DNA from 3 places in the Vibrio nigripulchritudo genome. Region 2 is predicted to be linked to each of the others. Evidence: predicted binding sites of a transcription regulator. Region 2 holds the regulator's gene; each other region holds the start of a gene.
The links. Region 2 encodes PurR, which represses purine synthesis genes. Its sites were predicted from a motif close to TNANGNAAACGTTTNCNTNA; they were not measured.

Region 1: the regulator PurR is predicted to act here: its motif matches at 1,915-1,934, upstream of purM (phosphoribosylformylglycinamidine cyclo-ligase).
Region 3: the regulator PurR is predicted to act here: its motif matches at 2,241-2,260, upstream of purL (phosphoribosylformylglycinamidine synthase).

What each region holds. Positions count from the first base shown of each region.
Region 1 is NZ_AP027049.1:1,056,535-1,061,017, reverse strand. It holds gene QMG91_RS05105 (TRAP transporter large permease) at 1-977, shown strand, start outside; gene upp (uracil phosphoribosyltransferase) at 1,122-1,748, opposite strand; gene purM (phosphoribosylformylglycinamidine cyclo-ligase) at 1,998-3,038, shown strand; gene purN (phosphoribosylglycinamide formyltransferase) at 3,042-3,680, shown strand; gene QMG91_RS05085 (class II glutamine amidotransferase) at 3,759-4,483, opposite strand, start outside.
Region 2 is NZ_AP027049.1:1,424,695-1,429,177, forward strand. It holds gene QMG91_RS06740 (alpha/beta fold hydrolase) at 1-422, shown strand, start outside; gene QMG91_RS06745 (putative signal transducing protein) at 400-729, opposite strand; gene QMG91_RS06750 (TfoX/Sxy family DNA transformation protein) at 876-1,466, opposite strand; cyclic di-GMP riboswitch class I at 1,591-1,684, opposite strand; gene purR (HTH-type transcriptional repressor PurR) at 1,846-2,850, opposite strand; gene torD (molecular chaperone TorD) at 3,166-3,807, opposite strand; gene torR (two-component system response regulator TorR) at 4,104-4,483, shown strand, end outside.
Region 3 is NZ_AP027049.1:2,938,981-2,943,463, reverse strand. It holds gene tadA (tRNA adenosine(34) deaminase TadA) at 1-36, shown strand, start outside; gene mltF (membrane-bound lytic murein transglycosylase MltF) at 511-2,070, opposite strand; gene purL (phosphoribosylformylglycinamidine synthase) at 2,400-4,483, shown strand, end outside.

The DNA of each region.
Region 1 (4,483 bases), 370 kb from region 2:
CCATGATGGCGCTGCCATCTATGTTAAAACAAGGCTACAACAAACCACTGGCGCTCGGAACCATTGCCTCTGCTGGGTGTTTAGGCATTCTGATTCCGCCCTCGATCATGTTGGTGATCATGGCAGATCAACTGGGGTTGTCAGTGGGCGACCTATTTATGGCAGCGGTCTTCCCGGGTCTGGCACTTGGTTCCATGTACATCCTATACCTTCTGGCTTACGGCATGTTCAGACCGAAATCATTGCCACTGCCTGATACCGCAGAAAGAGTCTCCTTTGCGATTGTTTGGCAGGTCATCAAAGCGGTGATCCCTACCCTGCTTCTGATTGTTGCAGTACTGGGCTCTATTTTCGCGGGTATTGCAACCCCTACTGAAGCCTCCGGTGTTGGAGCAGCGGGGGCAACCCTACTGGCAATTTACTATCGCAAATTCTCTCTTGCCATTCTTAAGGAAGTCACACTAGAGAGTTACAAAACAACGGCTTACATCTTCGCCATTTTCATTGGTGCGACTTGTTTCTCTTTGGTGTTAAGGGAATTAGGAGGGGATGAATTCATAGAGAGCCTTTTTCAGCAACTGCCTTTTGGCCCCTACGGCATAGTCGCTTTCATACTTTTGATGGTGTTTCTGCTGGGCTTCTTTCTTGATTGGATCGAAATTACGTTAATCATTCTGCCCCTTCTTGCCCCAGTAGTGACAGGGTTGGATCTCAACATCGGTGAGTTCGCAGGCATTGATGATTCGACTACGGTTTGGTTCGTGATGTTAGTAGCGATGACTCTCCAGACCAGCTTTTTAACACCCCCAGTGGGATTTGCTCTGTTCTACTTAAAAGGAGTGTGTCCCCCTGAAATCAAGCTTTCTGAAATATACAAAGGCGTGGTGCCATTTATCATTCTTCAGCTAATTGCGCTTCTACTGATTCTGTTCTGGCCGAGTGTGGCTCTTTGGTTGCCTTCGGTCGCATACAACTAGGAAGAGAACAGCTTCCAGAGCTTTAACTCCGCTTGCACCCGAGTTGGTGCTCTTTGTAGGCCCCCAACTGATTCATTCAATTGGGGGTATTTTTATGCGGTTTTGGTAGGGTCTGCTGACTCTAAACTGGAAAAGGAGACGAGGTTATTTAGTACCAAAAATCTTGTCACCCGCATCACCCAAGCCTGGGACAATGTAACCTTTGTCGTTCAGCTTCTCGTCGATGGCAGCCGTGTAAAGCTCAACGTCTGGGTGTGCTTTTTTCAGTGCTTCGATACCTTCTGGCGCCGCAACCAGAACCAGAACTTTAATAGCCTTACAGCCTTTTTCTTTCAGAAGGTCGATAGTAGCGATCATCGAGCCACCCGTTGCCAGCATTGGGTCAACAACCAAGGCAATACGCTCATCGATGTTGGATGCAAGCTTGTTGAAGTATGGTACTGGCTCCAGTGTTTCCTCATCTCGGTAAATACCGACGACACTGATACGCGCACTAGGCATGTGCTCTAGTACACCGTCCATCATACCCAGACCTGCACGAAGGATTGGTACCACGGTGACCTTCTTACCTTTAATTTGATCAACTTCTACCGGACCATTCCAACCTTCAATGGTGACGCGCTCCATTTCGAAATCCGCGGTTGCTTCGTAAGTAAGCAGGCTGCCTACCTCAGTAGCGAGCTCACGAAAACGTTTAGTGCTGATGTCACCTTCTCGCATTAAACCCAGTTTGTGTTTAACTAACGGGTGTTTTACTTCAACAACTTTCATTTCCAACTCCGACAATTTTTAAATAAACCTTGGGATTATACCGAACTGGTCGGAATAGTTACAGAGCTGCATCTCTTTTCCCTCCAACCCTAATTGACCGAAAAATCAATCACTATCCAGCCTTTACAGGGCTTGATTTAAGCGACGAAAACGCGAAGAAAAAAAACTGCGCAAACGTTTTCCTTTTCTTTTCAACCCCTGTTAGAATAGCGCCGTTTTTCACATCCAACCTATGACGAGGACATCCCCGTGAGTGGTAACAACTCTTCTCTTAGTTATAAAGACGCTGGTGTAGATATTGATGCTGGTAATGCTCTGGTAGACCGAATTAAAGGTGTGGTTAAGCGCACTCGTCGCCCTGAAGTAATGGGCGGAATCGGTGGCTTTGGCGCACTTTGCGAATTGCCAACAAAATACAACGAACCAGTGCTTGTATCTGGCACAGATGGCGTGGGCACAAAGCTTCGCCTTGCATTGGATATGAAAAAACACGACACCATTGGTATCGACTTGGTTGCTATGTGTGTGAACGACCTTATCGTTCAAGGCGCTGAGCCTCTGTTCTTCCTGGACTACTACGCAACAGGTAAGCTGGACGTAGACACAGCAGCAGATGTTGTTGCTGGTATAGGTGAAGGCTGTGTGCAAGCAGGCTGTGCGTTAATTGGCGGTGAAACGGCTGAAATGCCGGGCATGTACGAAGGCGAAGATTATGATGTTGCTGGCTTCTGTGTTGGTGTCGTAGAAAAATCTGAAGTAATCGACGGTACGAAAGTTGCGGCTGGCGATGCACTGATTGCTGTCGGTTCTAGCGGTCCTCACTCAAACGGTTACTCTCTGATCCGTAAGATTCTTGAAGTTTCAAATGCCGATTTGAACGAAGAGCTGAACGGTCGCACGATCGGCGAGCAATTGCTTGAGCCAACCAAAATTTACATCAAATCAGCACTTAAGATGATTGCAGAGCATGACATCCATGCTATCTCTCACATCACAGGTGGTGGTTTCTGGGAAAACATCCCACGCGTTCTACCTGAAGGCACTAAAGCCGTTGTCGATGGCAACAGCTGGGAATGGCCGGCAATTTTCTCTTGGCTACAAGAAAAAGGTAACGTTGAAACACACGAAATGTACCGCACATTCAACTGTGGTGTTGGTCTGATTGTTGCGCTACCAAAAGACCAGGCTGATGCAGCGGTTGAGCTGTTGAAAGCCGAAGGCGAAAACGCTTGGGTTATCGGTGAAATCGCATCGGCTGAAGCTGGTGAAGAGCAAGTAGAGATTCGCTAAGCAATGAAAAACATCGTTGTCTTAATTTCCGGTAATGGCAGTAATCTTCAGGCAGTGATTGATGCCTGTGAAAACCAGAGCATTGACGGAAAAATTAGCGCGGTTTTTTCCAACAAGGCTGACGCTTACGGGCTGGAAAGAGCGGCACAGAGTGGGATTGATGCTCACTCTGTGAACCCCAAGGAATTTGAATCTCGCGAGCTGTTTGATTTGGCTTTAATGGCTGAAATCGATAAGTATCAACCGGATTTGATCATTCTCGCTGGCTACATGCGTATTTTGAGCGAAGAGTTTGTTCGCCACTACATGGGCAAGATGATTAACATCCACCCATCTCTGTTGCCGAAGTACCCTGGGTTGCATACCCACCAGCGCGCCATAGATGCGGGAGATTCTGAACACGGCACCAGCGTGCACTTTGTGACAGAAGAACTCGACGGCGGTCCTGTTATTCTTCAGGCAAAAGTGCCGGTGTTTGAGCAAGATGACGCATCAGAACTGGCGTCTCGAGTACAAACTCAGGAACATCGAATCTACCCTCTGGTAGCGCAATGGTTTATTTCCGGTCGACTGAAAATGGAATCTGGAAAAGCCGTGCTGGACGGAAACGTTCTGGGTGAATTCGGATACGCTGAAGAGTAGTTTCAGGCGAATGAAAAAAAGGTGACCAGATGGTCACCTTTTTTGTATCTTAGTCTCGGCTGTAATGGCGTTGAGGCACTATTCCAGCGGTTCAGTTGGTGCCTGACATCTTGGTTTTGCTTCGGCATACGGCACATGCTCTAACGCATCGTGATTGCCATCTATCAGCTCACCAAAATGGAAGATGTTGTACTCTCCCGGTTTCATTCGAAACCATTCTTCATTGTCTGTTAAAGGCTGTGTCGCAATCACAGTCACAATGTCATTCGGTGTGGTTTCTTGCTGGAAATCGATGGTGACATCTTCGTCAATCAGACTGGCTTCACCAAATGGCGCACGTCTGGTTATCCAATACAGATGATTGGTGCAGTACGTCATCACATATTCACCATCACTCAATAGCATGTTGAATACTCCGAGTTCTCTCAGTTCATCACAACATTCTGCTATGTATCGGAAAACGCCGACCATGTCTTGCGGCGGTTCTGGGTATCGTTCCTGTAATCGGTTAAGTAACCAGCAAAAAGACAGTTCACTGTCTGTTTCGCCCACTGGACGAGTTGACCCCGAATGCAAACCTTCATAACCAGACAGCTGACCGTTGTGCGCAAAAGTCCAGTAACGCCCCCAAAGCTCTCTGGTAAAAGGATGCGTATTTTCTAGATTCACCCCTCCCCGATTCGCTTGTCGAATGTGGCTGATTACGGCCTTACTTTTGATCGGATAATTCTGCACCAGTTCTGCAATTTTCGATCTGCAGCTGGGTTTCGGATCTTTAAACGTCCGAAACCCTTTTCCTTCGT
Region 2 (4,483 bases):
ACATCCGTTCTCAGGTGTTGGTGAAGGTAGGGGACTGGAGCAAGCATATCATCCCGTATATGTGGTTATACAGCTTGTTTGCCTATATCGTAATGCCTCAACGAAACCAGAAAGAATCTCGGCACCTGTTTGTCCGCGAAGCTAAGAAGTTGTGCCAGAAAGAATTTAAGCGTTGGTATACCTTGTCGGCAGACGTTAACCCACTGATGAAGTATTTCCGTGAGAAGGAGCTTCCTATTCCGACTCTTTATCTGATGGGTGACAAAGACTATATGTTCTTAAGACCGGTCAAAGAGATGGTCAAAGTACATAAGCAGAGCGCACTGATTGAAATCCCAGATTGTGGGCATGTGTGTAACGTAGAAAAGCCGGACATTTTTAACGAAGAGTCGATAGAGTTTATTCGTCAACATTCTCGCTGACCTGATAGCCGCACTTCCAGCAGGCACCAAACTGCGCTTCAATCCACTCATCACACTCAGGGCAGCACCAGTTGGGCTGCTCTCTGTTCTCCGATTGGTTTAGATAAGCATCGACTATGGTTTTTGCCTTGTCGTACTGGTATTCGTTTAATAACCAGATATAGGGTTCTGTATCGGAACCAAAAGGCAACTCACCCTGTAGACCAAACAAACCTTCTCCTCGTACTTCCACATCTACCCCTTGCGCTTTTAGCAATTCGCAAACAATGTGGGCTTCTGTAGGCAGCGAGGCAGAGTACAACTTCATAATGATTCCTATTTGGTTTGGTCGAATGACCTGGAGTTATATTAAGTATGACAGGAGTCTAGAGAGTGTGGTTTGTTGCTCTGCACCAAACTGTGAATTGCAGCAATAAAAAAGCCTCCGAGAGGAGGCTTTTTTACAAAGGTTACTTAGCTCAGACGCTTCATCAATTCATCTCGCCTGTCTTGAGGAATGACAGACCAATGAGTTCCTTTGATAGCACCTTCAAGTGCCCATAGAAGCTCAAGCCCCACATCACTAGAATGTGTTTGCTTGATGGCTTTATAAGCTTCTACTGAACCATAATCCTGCAATTCTTGAACAGAGGATATACCTGCTTTTTTAAGCATTCGTTCAGTGCCCAAACGCAGGTTTGGCAGATCTTTAAGGCGAGTGGGTTTAGTCTCGGCTTGCTTCTGCTTTTCAGTTCTCGCAACTTTGAGTGCTTGCGATGCTTTTTCGATGATGTCGTCAGTATTTTCCCAGCTGATTTCTGGGAGGGCAAAATACTTGGTGACGACCGGGAATCCACGCTTTTTGTAAACGTAAGGCTTTAGACCTTGTTGCTCGAACTTTTGAGCACTTTTTGAGTCAGCTCTGATATGTAACGTGTTTTGAACTACTAAGGCGAACATAGTGTCGTCGGCAAAAATGCCAAAACCACCAAACATTGAACGTGATTTAATCGTCCCTAATGGTTCAAATAGCTTCAATGAGTTTTTAAGTATTGGTTTATCCATGCTGTACTGTCTCGGCTAAAGAAGTTATGCCACTACTAAGTTCAGGTCCGAGAAAAAATAGCAAAGTGATGCAGCCAGATGTCAGAGTTCGGTTAACTCTGGAAAAGAAGTATGCATATTTGCCATCGGCAACCCCGCTACCATTTGGATTTTTTATACATCCATTTAGGCCGGAAGCTTTGCGTCCCACTTTTTCAAATGGTTTGCCCTGTGCGTGACAGTAAAATCATAGAGAAAAAATTGAACAAGAATCACATCGAGATGCCTCTAGTGTGATCTTAATCCAAAAAATAAATGCATAGATATAAATATTGTTTCTTATTTGACCAAAAACGCAAAAAGCCTGGATTATAACCAGGCTTTATTAGAATTAACTAAATCAATTTAACTTTTTAACAGAACTTCGCTCTATGATCTCCGGATGCATTTCGAAGATTCTCTTATCATGCTCTTTGTCTTTGATTCGCTGAAGTAAGATTTCAAATGCGGTTTTCCCGACACGACGTTTTGGCTGGTGAACGGTAGTCAGGGGAGGGGAGAAATACCCAGACAGTTCAATGTTGTCGTAACCGATGATTGATATGTCATCAGGAACACGCAAACCATTCTCCTGCAAACGGCTAATCACACCTAGTGCCATAAGGTCGTTAAAACAGAACACAGCAGTTGGGCGTTTGTCCATTGCTAGGATCTTGTCTGCTGCGATAACGGCTGTGTCACACTCAAAGTTACCCACAAGAATTCGTTCTTGGTTGAACTCCACGCCAAATTCATTCAGTGCGCGTTTGTAACCTTCAACACGCTCGATACACGCCACCTTTTCTTCGTGACCAGTTAAACAAGCAATGTCAGTGTGACCATTTTCGAGCAAATACTTGGTTGCCAGATAGCCCCCTTCTTCGGAGTTATCAATAATCTTATCAGCCTGAGAACTTTCAGGACCCCAGTCCATGATGACCTTAGGAATAGAGGCATGTGCATCCAGCATTTCGCGAAGATCTTCAGTCAGATCAGAACACATGACTAAGATGCCATCGACGCGTTTTTCTGCCAGCATACGGATGTAGTCGCGTTGCTTTTCGTAGATACCACCAGTGTTACATAAAATGAGTGTGTAGCCTTGTCGGTAACAGTAGCTTTCTACACCATCAACAACCTCGGCAAAAAACGGGTTGCTTGATTGTGTAACCAACATTCCTATCGTTCGTGTGGTATTGCATTTTAGGCTTCGCGCTACTGCACTTGGTGCGTAGTTCAGTTCATCGACTGCTTTTTTTACTTTTTCTTGTGTGGCTTCAGCGACAAAGCGAGTTTTGTTAATAACGTGGGATACCGTTGTAGTCGATACTCCGGCTAGTCGTGCGACATCTTTAATTGTGGCCATAAAACAAATATCCTGTAGAGCCTGGCTGAGAGGTAAAATCAAAATTCAGCGGGCGGATTTTAATTGTATTATTTAAATTCGGCTAAAAACACAAAAACCGCTATTAAAACAGCGGCTTAGGTTAAACATTTCAGCGATTTCATATTTTATCGTTTGCGATCACGATCTTAGTCTTTAATTCGGCATTAGACAATGGACGGATTCGTAAAAATTTATACCAAGTGTCACATTTATGAAGATAACGAATTCGAATTAAGCAACTAGGTTTATATCTCATGTATTATCACCAAATATCTCGCAGTGGCTTTGGTATACCTATTCTCCAGCTATGTAATCGCAGTCCAATCGGATGAAGTCTATTAAAAGCTGAGAAACAGAGGCATAGAAACCAAAGTCATCATACTTTTGACAGTTTTCATTAAACTGTGGCAGCCATGTCATAAGATGTGTTTCAATAAAATCTTTCTGTTCCAACAGTGCTTTTTCAAGCGCTTCTTCATTGAGAATTTCGTTTGATTTAACAATCAAATTACCTAGGAAATCTAATTGAATTGCAAGGTGATCGGCAGGCTCTTTGAACCCTTCCATCATCGCGATGTTTTTTTCAAGCAATAGCGCTTCCATCTGTCTGGTTGGTTCGCCATTTAACAGACCTGAGTGGTAAATGGATGCGTAGGGCAGTGCCGCGTGCTTATCGGTGGTCAGGAACAACCCACAAAAATCAGCCGCAAGCTCCAGCCTTGCATCTTCGCGGTCTTGCAGTTTATTCAACGCTTCGATCAAGCGTGTAGCTGCTGAGTTGAGCGCACTGTTTTCTGCCAAGCCACCAATAAAACCCCGAATTTCAGCAGTTTGATATTTCGCAAGTTCTTCATCACTCATCTCACGAGCAAATAAACTCGATAGCCACCAATATATTTCCGCTCGCTTCTCATTGAATAATTTGGTTTCTTGCATGGCGTTAACACTCCGGACGAAATAGATGACGCAATTTTAACGGATAAAAATGAACAGAACTATTCCAAAGAATGGCGAAAAATGAAAGGAAATAGAGGATTGTTAACAGGAACGGATAGGTTGTTTTGAATCAATAAAAGTTAGGAAATTAACTCGATTTTAGTGAATTCGCTAGAAATGTAACGATTTGTGAATAGAATATAAAGAGTCGCAAATAAACTGTGGCGAGTTTGTCTTTTTTTCAATTATAACGACGAACAAATTAAACCTTATAAATACAAAAGAAAGTGGTGTAAATGAGCTATCACGTATTAGTCGTAGAAGACGATGTGGTTACCCGAAGTAAATTGGTGGGATATTTCCAGAATGAAGGCTATCAGGTGAGTGAAGCTGAAAGTGGAGAACAAATGCGTTCTGCACTGACAGAAAACTCGGTTGATTTGGTCATGCTGGACATCAACCTACCAGGTGAAGACGGGCTGATGCTAACTCGTGAACTACGTAGCCAATCTGATATAGGGATCATTCTCGTCACAGGACGCACGGATAGCATTGATAAAATCGTTGGGCTCGAAATGGGTGCTGATGATTATGTGACAAAACCTTTTGAATTACGCGAGCTGTTGGTTCGAGTGAAGAACCTATTGTGGAGAATTTCTGCAGCGCGACATGTACC
Region 3 (4,483 bases), 1.5 Mb from region 2:
AAAGAGAAGAAATCTGATGGCAAACATCAGGATTGATGTTTGCCGTTTAGAAATACCGTATCTTCTGAATTAAGAGTCGAAGCAAAGAGCAAAAGCTCTGCTACGCCAAATCACTTTTTTCTTGTTATTGGCAAGCATTCGCTTACGACGGTTAGAAGATACAGCCTTTTGGAGCAGTCGTTTAGACGACTTTCTTTTGGAGAACATAGTTTCTCTCCTCTACCAAGCTAACAATAACGGTGCTGTTTTATTTTTCTGGCACCGCCCAATCACTCATTTCACCGCTTTTCACTACGTCTTGTCTGCGGCGAAAAGTGAGATTTCGTTTACTGCGAAGCACTGTTTATAAGCTTCGATTGTTACGGGTTGATGACGAATCAAGATCAATCGCCATCCCGTTCAATGTAAGGGCGAATTTAACATTTTTCAAGTGGTAGGATTTTGTTGTCGAATGACTGCTATTTAAGAGAGAAAAATTCGCGCCCGAAAGAAGATTCGAGCGCGGTAGGATTACTTTTTATCTTCTGTCGATTTACTTTCTTCTGAAGATGCCTTGTTTGAATCAACGTTTTCGTTTTCAGAGCGATCTTCGTCGTTTGTAGATACTGAACTAGAAACCGACTCTGATGCGGAAGAGATAGGCACATCAATCACCTGTAAGTCATCGATACTGAGCTCTTCATTATCGATTCGCTGTTTATCCACATGACCAATGATCGATTGGTAGTAGCGACGGATGTTTTCTACGTAGTTCCTAGCTTCATCGCCACGCGCGTAACCATATCGTGTTTTACTGTAGAACTCTTTTTTGCGCAGTAAAGGCAGGCGATCTTTCACATCTGCCCAGGAATCCGGGTCGCCACCCTGACGTTTGGTCAGGCGGCGCGCGTCCATCATGTGACCATAACCAACGTTATAAGACGCTAATGCAAACCAGATTTTCTCATGTTCTGAAATGGAATCGGGTACGCGATCCACAATACGTCGCAAGTACTCCACACCACCACGTACTGACTGCTCCGGGTCGAGTCGGTTTTTCACCCCGACACTTTTCGCAGTTGGCAGGGTTAACATCATCATACCCCGAACACCGGTGGGCGATTTAGCCAGAGGATTCCAATGGGATTCCTGATAAGCCAAAGCGGCGATCAAACGCCAGTCAAATTCGTTGGAATGCTTTTTAAACAGAGATTCCCATTTCGGAAGTTTACTGTCCAGAGCACGAATAAAGGCACGTGTATCAACGAAATCGAAGCTTTCTACATGCCCGAAGTATTTTTCTTCCAAACGTGCCAAGTCTCCGGATTGTTTCAGCAGACCGAAGAATTCTATTAGTAAGGCATACAGGCTTTCATCGTCACTGCGACGCATGTACCAGGAAATAGGCTGGTCTTCTGTCAGCTCAAAAGCAAGTGCCAGAGAAGGGTAGAGGCGCTGGGAAAGTGACAACTCTACAGAATCCGCCATCGTCAGTGCCAGTTCGCCTTTGTAGACCTTTTGAAGGAGATCATTCACATCGGCATCGTTTTCATCTCGGTAAACGAGCCCGGGTTTTTCTTTTTGCAGTGCTTTTAACGTGCGTTCAAAGTGAGAATCTTTCACCACGACAATAGGGATTTGTTTGTCGACGAGCTGGTCGACATTACGTGGTCGCCAGGAACCTTTTTTATACACCACTTGCTGAGAAACGTAGTAGTAAGCGGGACCTGCTCTAAACAACTTTAATCTGTCTGGGGTCTGGCTCAGACCTGCGGCAATCATGTCAATTTCGCCACGCTCTAACGCCGGGAACAATTCAGCTAAACGATAGGCAGGTTTCATTTCAAGTTTTACGCCCAATTCGTCAGCAAATCGCTTCGCCAGTTCGAAATCCAACCCGGTTGGACCATCAGGACCAATGTAATAAGAGAGTTGGTTATTTAGAGTTCCGACTCTCAACGTACCTCTTTCGCGAACTTTTTCCAGTTCACTTTTAGGGTTCGATTCTATCTGACAGCCAGCCAGCACAAGGCTGAAAAGGGAGAAAAGTGTTAATCGCCTTAACCAAACTAACGGGGCAAAATTACTCAAAGTGACATACTCATATTAAAGCTGAGCCCTCTTTATATCAAAGCAGGTCAGTAGGGCAAAGTCAGATGCTCAAAAAGAATTAAAAAGCGCGAGCTGGTGGATGAAAGTTCATTCAGCTACGTAACCGAAGTCAGAATTGAGAGGCGTCTGAAACCACGTGCGACAAAAAAAGACGCAAACGGTTGCTATTTGTGGTTACGTCACAAATTTTTTCCTCTATAATACGCCCGCAAAAGCGAGGTGAAATTGGTATGAGTTTTTGAGTTGATTTTAACTCATTGAATTTATTGCAATATCACCTTAACTAACTGCATAAGAGACCTAAGCACATGAGAATTTTGCGTGGCTCCCCAGCTCTTTCTGAGTTTTGTGTTAACAAATTACTTGAACTTTGTCGTGAGCAAAGCCTGCCAGTAACAGGTATTTACGCTGAGTTTATGCACTTTGCTGACCTGACAGCGGATCTAGATGCGTCTGAACTCGACAAGCTAGAAAAACTGCTGACTTACGGTCCAACGATCGAAGAGCACGAGCCAGAAGGTCTTCTACTTCTTGTGACTCCACGTCCGGGTACTATTTCTCCTTGGTCTTCTAAATCCACGGATATCGCCATCAACTGTGGTCTTGAGAAAGTAAAACGTCTTGAGCGCGGCACGGCTTATTACATTGAAACGTCAGCTGAACTGTCTGACGAGCAAACTCAGGCAGTCAAAGCACTGATTCACGATCGCATGATGGAATCTGTGTTCACTGATCTTGAAGCAGCATCTGCATTGTTCACGGTTGCAGAGCCTGCGCCAGTGGCTCACGTTGATATCTTAGCGGGTGGTCGAGCGGCGCTTGAAGAAGCAAACGTTTCTCTTGGTCTTGCCCTTGCAGAAGACGAAATCGACTACTTAGTGGAAAACTTCACTAAGCTGGGTCGTAACCCTAATGACATCGAGCTGATGATGTTTGCACAGGCGAACTCAGAGCACTGTCGCCACAAAATCTTTAATGCAGACTGGACTATCGATGGCGAACAGCAAGATAAGTCTCTGTTTAAGATGATCAAGAACACCTTCGAGACTACGCCAGATCACGTACTGTCTGCTTACAAAGACAACGCAGCGGTAATGACAGGTTCAAAAGTCGGTCGTTTCTTCCCAAATCCTGAAACTCGCCAGTACAACTACCATCACGAAGATGCTCATATCCTGATGAAGGTAGAAACACACAACCACCCAACAGCAATTTCTCCTTGGCCGGGCGCTTCTACAGGTTCAGGTGGTGAAATCCGTGACGAAGGCGCTACGGGTATTGGTGGCAAACCAAAAGCGGGTCTTGTTGGATTCACAACGTCTAACCTGCGTATTCCTGGTTACGAACAACCTTGGGAAACTGATTTCGGTAAGCCGGGTCGTATCGTTAACGCTCTGGACATCATGCTAGAAGGTCCACTCGGTGGCGCAGCGTTCAACAACGAATTTGGTCGTCCTAACCTGTTGGGCTACTTCCGTACTTACGAAGAAAAAGTGACTTCTCACGCGGGTGAAGAAGTACGTGGTTACCACAAGCCGATCATGATTGCCGGTGGTATGGGTAACATTCGCGATGAGCACGTTCAGAAGAAAGAAATCCCAGTAGGTGCGAAACTTATCGTACTGGGTGGTCCTGCGATGAACATCGGTCTTGGTGGCGGTGCGGCTTCTTCTATGGCTTCAGGTCAATCGGCAGAAGACCTGGATTTTGCTTCTGTACAGCGTGAAAACCCAGAGATGGAGCGTCGTTGTCAGGAAGTGATTGACCGTTGTTGGCAGTTGGGTGAAAACAACCCAATCGCATTTATCCACGATGTGGGCGCTGGCGGTATCTCAAACGCACTGCCAGAGTTATGTGACGATGGTGAGCGTGGCGGTAAGTTCCAGCTACGCGACGTTCCTAATGATGAGCTGAGCATGAGCCCGCTTGAAATCTGGTGTAACGAATCACAAGAGCGCTATGTAATGGCGGTCGCACCAGAAAACATGGAAACTTTTGATGCTATCTGTAAGCGTGAACGTGCTCCTTATGCGGTAGTGGGTGAAGCAACTGAAGAGCGCCACCTAACGCTGGAAGATTCACACTTCGACAACACGCCTATTGATATGCCAATGGACATCTTGTTAGGTAAAACGCCTAAGATGCACCGTGAAGCCATTACGCTTAAAGTGGATAGCCCAGCTATCGCACGTGACGGCATCGAACTGAACGAAGCGGCGGATCGTGTTCTTCGTCTTCCTACCGTGGCAGAAAAAACATTCCTTATCACCATTGGCGACCGCACCGTAACGGGCTTGGTTGCTCGTGACCAAATGGTTGGTCCTTGGCAGGTTCCAGTGGCGAACTGCGCAGTAACGGCGGCAAGCTACGATTCTTACCACGGTGAAGCGAT